Regions from separate parts of the Marinomonas maritima genome, predicted to be linked through region 2. Evidence: riboswitches for the same ligand, from Rfam matches in the RefSeq annotation. Region 2 holds a riboswitch; the other holds the start of a gene.
What was found. Region 2 has a riboswitch for cobalamin ahead of M3I01_RS04300 (energy-coupling factor ABC transporter permease). Riboswitches for the same ligand answer to the same signal wherever they lie in the genome.

Region 1: linked by a shared signal. The riboswitch ahead of M3I01_RS18465 (TonB-dependent receptor domain-containing protein) and the one ahead of M3I01_RS04300 (energy-coupling factor ABC transporter permease) in region 2 are both predicted to bind cobalamin.

Annotation. Positions count from the first base shown of each region.
Region 1 covers NZ_JAMZEG020000005.1:229,483-232,654, forward strand. Annotated here, with positions in the region: gene M3I01_RS18460 (B12-binding domain-containing radical SAM protein) at 1-1,339, opposite strand, end outside; cobalamin riboswitch at 1,540-1,733, shown strand; gene M3I01_RS18465 (TonB-dependent receptor domain-containing protein) at 1,799-3,172, shown strand, end outside.
Region 2 covers NZ_JAMZEG020000001.1:886,332-889,503, forward strand. Annotated here, with positions in the region: gene yegD (molecular chaperone) at 1-901, shown strand, start outside; cobalamin riboswitch at 1,125-1,343, shown strand; gene M3I01_RS04300 (energy-coupling factor ABC transporter permease) at 1,426-2,097, shown strand; gene phnP (phosphonate metabolism protein PhnP) at 2,177-2,959, opposite strand; gene phnN (ribose 1,5-bisphosphokinase) at 2,972-3,172, opposite strand, start outside.

The DNA of each region.
Region 1 (3,172 bases), on a different contig from region 2:
TATTGCCCCACCAACTGATCACCACGCCGCGTTCAATTAATCGTCTTGCTAGCGCAAACAAGGCCTTTGGTGGCGCGGCTTCGTCGACGAAATGGAAGCCGGTTTGTCCGGTTTCTTCGATCAATTCTTCGATTCGATCGACCAAAATATCCGCACCAGCGGCATCATAGCGATCAATATAATCCAGCGTCACATCGCAAAAGCTGCATTTACGCCAGTAACAACCATGAGCAATGGTCAGCTTGTTCCAACGGCCATCACTCCAGATGCGGTGCATCGGGTTGAGCATCTCACATAACGACAAGTATTCGGTTAATGGCAAGCCATCGTAAATCGGCGTGCCAACATCGGTTTGGGGTATATCGTGCAGCTCAGCGTTTTCATTGTAATGTACGTATTGCTCGCCGTTTTCGTCTTCTGCAAGGAAGTAGGTGCGCACCAAGTCGTCTATTTCGCGTTTGCCGTCAAAGTATTCCAGCAAGGTCATAAAAGGACGTTCGCCGTCATCGAGGCAGATAAAATCAATAAACTCAAACACACGAGGGTCTTTTAAGGCGCGCAATTCGGTGTTCACAAAACCACCGCCCATAACGATTGGAATGTCAGGATTAATCGCTTTACAGGTTTGCGCAATACGCAGCGCGCCCAACATATTACCGGGGAAGGGAACGGTTAGCGCCACCACGCTGGGTTGGGTTTCTTCCAGATACATTTCGACCAATTGCTCTAGAATCTCGGAACTAAAACTGGGCTCGCCCATGACGGTGTCGTAGAGGTTGTCGAAGCTTGGATTCGCCGCCGCAAGACGCTCGCCGTAACGGCTGACTTCAAAATACGGGTCAACGCCTTGCGTAATCACCGCGGACAAATCATTGATAAACAAGGTCGCCAAATACTTGGCTTTGTCCTGTAACCCCAAGCTGCCAAAGGCGGTTTTAAGAATGTCGCCAGATACCGCTTCCATTTGAGCAATCGCGTCAAACGCGGGGCCTTCTGGTAAAAAACGACGGGACACAATGCGCAGTGCAAGGCTTGGGTCTTTGCCTTGTAAAAAACGGATAACCGGTTCAACCGCGAGGCGATAGCGATCAAACTCCGCCATAAAAGTGTAGATCACATCGGGCAGTTCATCGTCTTCAAATGACTCGAAATTGTCTTCTACATGCTGACGAATAATGTCCAGCGCGGGTGCTGTCATCATCTCCAGAAAAAGCTCGATGGCAGGGTCTCGCTGCACCGCCTCATAGCCCCGAGAGCGTAAAAAACCCGTCAGATACGCTGTTGCCGGATACGGCGTATTTAGCTGGGTCATCGGAGGGGTCATTAGAAGAACGGTCATAGCTTGCCTTTAAAGTAAAACCTAATCGGAATAAGGCGCGATTCTAGCATTTAAAAGAAATCATCACCCTCAAAAAATGATGAGGTTATTGATTCGCAATGACGTTGATTTTTAAGGTATCTGGCCGGCTTAATCCGTAGATGAAGAAAACTGAGTCAAAATCCCCTCGTTTTCATCTGACCCTGATAACGCCTTATGTTAGAGTGCGCGCGGTTACAGGTTGTTGGCGAATTGTCAGCAATAATAGGGAAGTCAGTGCAACTCTGACGCTGCCCCCGCAACGGTAAAAAAGTCACGCTTTGCCAAACAGCCACTGTGGTAAACCATGGGAAGGCGGCAACGCTTGCGTCAGCAACTTTTGAGTCCGGAGACCTGCCTGTAACTGGGGGTTCTTGCGTGTGCGAGAGCCGAATGTCACCACTGTGCGGGCGTGCTCAGTGCAACAGTAGATTCTTATTTATGAACATATTATGTGCTTCTTCAGCGTTCACGACATCCTTCGTGGCGCTTAGTGTTATTTCCACCGGCGTAGTCCATGCGAACAGCGTATCGGATCAATCAACCCTCTTGTCACCTTTGGTCATCACCGCGACCTTGACGCCAGTGAGTGTGTCCGATTCTCTTTCGTCGGTCACCGTTATTAATCGCGAAGAAATTATCGCTCAGCAAGCGCAAGAAATGAGCGAGTTGCTTGCGGCTCAGCCGGGTGTTGATGTCAGCTCGAACGGTGGGTACGGCAAAACCACCAGCGTTTATATGCGTGGTGCTAGCTCTGAATCCACCAAGTTTTTACTCGATGGCATACCTTTGTATTCTGCGACATCTGGCGGTGCGCCATTTGAAAACATCCCAACGTCCTTGATTGATCGCCTGGAAATTGTTCGTGGGCCTAAAGCCACGTTATACGGTGCAGACGCGGCAGGTGGCGTGATTCAAGCATTTTTACCGCAAGCTGGTGATGAAGCTAAAATGAATGTGTCGGCCGGTGGCGGTTCATTTGGCACAAAAACCATCGATGCAACCGTGTCAGGCGCTCAGGGTAATACTCAATACCTTTTGTCTGCTGGCACCTTTGAAACCGACGGTGACATAGTTAAAAAAGACGAGGACAGTCAGGGCTACGATAATGAAAACTGGTTGCTCAATGTCGGACAGAAATTTGACGGCGGTGTGCGAGTCAGTGGCTTGATCATGAACAGCAATGGTCGTAATCACTACGTCGGAGACGAAAACGACTATCAAGTACAAGTGATTGGCCTTGGTGTTAGCTTGCCAATAACAGATCAATGGGATACGGAACTAAAATTGTCCCAAAGTCGTAACGAGAGCACCACCGTTTCTTCTGGGGATACATACGATACTAAGACACAAACCGCTCGCTGGAGTAACACGCTGTGGGCGGGCGATCATGAATATGTCGTAGGCGCAGAAACGTCGGAAGACAGCATTGATGTCACCAAGTACCAAGCGCCGAATCGCAATAACAACGCGGTTTTTGCTCAGTCTCAGTTTGATTTTGGTGCGACCAGCCTGCAACTCAACCTTCGTCAGGATCACAACAGCGCTTACGGCGATTCAACGACGGGCGGAGTCGCCGTAGGTTACCGGTTGGATGACGTGTATACCTTACGGACTAGCTATGGGAAAGCCTTCGAAGCGCCTACCTTTAACGATTTATACTACCCAAGCAGCGGTGACCCGACACTCAAAGCAACAAAATCGGAAACCGTTGAAGTGGGTATTCGTGCAGACTACAACCACTTCTATTGGGATGCCGCTGTGTTTGACGCATCCTATGGCGATATGGTGATTTGGTCCAACTACACTGGGGCT
Region 2 (3,172 bases):
TACTGTGATTGGTCGACCGGTAAACTTTCAAGGTATTGATGCTGAGGTAAGCAATCGTCAAGCGTTAGAGATTCTAACCACCGCGGGCAAGCGAGCGGGTTTTAAAGAAATTGAATTTCTGTATGAACCGATTGCCGCGGGTTTAGATTTTGAAGTGGCCATGACCGAAAATAAAACGGTACTGGTTGTGGATATTGGTGGTGGTACCACTGACTGTGCCATGGTTCGAATGGGGCCTGATTATGTGCGAAAAGAAGACCGACGCAGTGATTTTTTGGCGCATACCGGTGAACGAATTGGTGGTAATGATTTAGACATACAAATTGCGGGCAAACACTTAATGCCGTTGTTTGGAATGAATTCTCTGCTAAAAACTGGTTTGCCAATGCCAACGCAAATGTATTGGAATGCCATTACAACCAACGATGTATCGGCCATCGCGACCTTTAATAGCATGGAAACAAAAAATCAAATACATCAAATGCGATTGGATGCGTCAGAACCTAAATTAATCGAGCGTTTCCTGCGGATGCGAGAAGAAAAGCACAACTACCATATTGTGCGCAGTGCAGAAGAAGCCAAAATTGCCTTATCTGACTCTCAGAGCTACCTTGCTTCATTGGATTATATTGAAGCTGCGCTAGAGGCTACGATTACTCGTGACGAGTTGGCTAAATCAATTACCTCACCACTCGAAAAAATGTTGAACTTGATGTCTGCCGCGATAGAGCAAGCTGGTGAAAAACCTGATTTGATTTATATGACTGGTGGTTCGGCCAAGTCTCCTGTTATTCGTGATGCGATTCAACAACGTATTGGGGATATTCCTGTATTGGATGGAGATCACTTTGGCAGTGTGGCGGCAGGTTTAACGGTGTGGTCTGAACGTATTTTCAAATAAAGTTTTAAACAAAAGCCTATATAAAAAACATCACTACATAAAAAAGCGAGCGACTAGGGTCACTCGCTTTTTTTGATTGTTATACGCTGGTATTTATTGCAGCAGAGTGTTTTTATTTGCATGAAAAACGTTCTTCTCCCAGCTCTTATTTTTCTCGCTTTGGTTGCTTAAGTTCGCTTTAAACCGTACGCTTCCACTTTCTGATAATGTGTTATTAACGGCGCTTATCAGTTCTTGTGAAGGTGCCAGTTTTACTGGTGAAACGGGAAACAGGTGCGTGTTAAGCAAACCCTGTACTGCCCCCGCAACGGTAAATAAGTGGTGTGTTCTTCTACTTACTCCCACTGTCCTTTTTTGGATGGGAAGGGATGAGGCTTTTAGAAAAATGCAGTGTTGCCAAACGCTTATGAGTCCGGAGACCGGCCTTCATTGATTAGGATTTTTTGCTTAGTACATCGTGCTAAGTGAGGGTCTGTTAATTTGAATCATACGGGTGAGTATGACGCATATTTTGGAGGCACATCGTGCATATTGAACCAGGCGTTGTTGACGGCGCAAAAATTGTTTTGAGTTACGCTACGGCGTTAGCTGCTTTTGGATTTTCTGCAAAAGCGTCTATCGACATGATTAAAAAAAATGGACTGTTGTCTTTAATCGGACGCAGCGCATTAACCACCGTATTCGTCTTTATTTTCTTTCAAGTGATGCCACACCACGCGGTAGGGGTATCTGAAGTTCACTTTATCCTTGGCTCGACATTATTTCTTATGTTTGGTCCTGCAGCGGCGTCGATCGGTTTGTTATCAGGATTATTGGTGCAAGGTCTATTTTTTGCCCTGATCGACCTTCCACAATATGGCATGAACGTCACAACCTTATTATTGCCTCTGTTTGCTATGTCTGTCGTCGCGCGTCGTATCATTTCGGACAATACGGCTTACGTGGATATTTCTTATAAACAGGCATTAAAACTGTCTTTAACGTATCAAGGTGGCATCGTTGTTTGGGTCGCGTTTTGGGCGTTTTACGGACAAGGTTTTGGTGCTGAAAATATGGCGTCGGTAGCGACGTTTGGCCTTGCTTATATGAGTGTTGTGTTGCTTGAGCCTGTGTTAGATCTTGCTGTACTTGCAGGCGCAAAAAGCTTGAATCGCGTTAAAAATTCTTCATTATTTGAAGCGCGCTTGTTCCATTAAACGAAATGTCTTGATCAAGCACGACTAAATACAATGCCCACGTTTTTTACTAGAAATAGAGAAAGAGCGTGGGCATTTTTTATATTACCGTCATGCCATCTTTCGCAATGAGCATATTGTCAGGCAAACTGTCCCCATGCTCCATTAACCAGCAATCTAAGCGATGGCTGATGTGTGTGAGCATCATGATTTTCGGCTGCAGGGTGTGATAGGCCAAGAGAGCAAGATTGATGTCGTTATGATTTCTAGGCGCCGTTGGCGTTGGTGGTTCTGAGCAATCGAGTATCAGGTAATCCAGCGTTTTGTTGGCTAAGAATGCCTGTGTTGTTTCAGGTAAACCGACGGTGTCAGTGAGATACGCTAGGGTAAAATCGTTCTTTTCAATGACATAGCCTAAGGTGATTTTAGAATGCAGTAATGGCAAAGGCGTAATCGAAAAATCATCAAATTGCATGGTTTCGAATGGTATAAACGCCGGCTGAAAATCGAGCACGCCAGCGTGTTTATAAAGGTCGTCTGTGCCTTTTTGATCGTCCGGTCGAAACACCGGAATTTTCTCTGGTCGTTCAGACCAACGCAAATGAAACAAACCTTGAACGTGATCCATGTGAAAGTGAGTCAGGACAATTCGTTGAATCTCATCAAATTCGTATCGTTCCGCCAGGTTAGGAACGCCCGCGTCAATCAGAGTCACGCCAAGCTCGGTGCGAATTTCAAGACTGCAAGGTCCTCGGCGAAACGTGTCATCTTGCTTTGCTCGTTCACATGCCGCGCAATCACAGCCCCAAACCGGAACCTGACCCGCGTTACCTGAGCCAAGAATTCGAATATTCAACATGATTTTTTCTCTTTCATTCGTCATTCAGTCACTTTTTTATGAACTGGTAGACAGTGAATTAAGGTAACTAATAAGTTGCAGAACAGCGTCATCAATATTGGTGTTATTGTTTATGACATGGCACTGATCAAGCGGTCCTTTTGCTTTGGAAGAGGCGAATTGCTGCTGCGTTCGAGTCAGTCGCGCCTCGATATCCGGTAGCGATTCACGGCCTCGGTTTATTAATCGTTGGCGCAG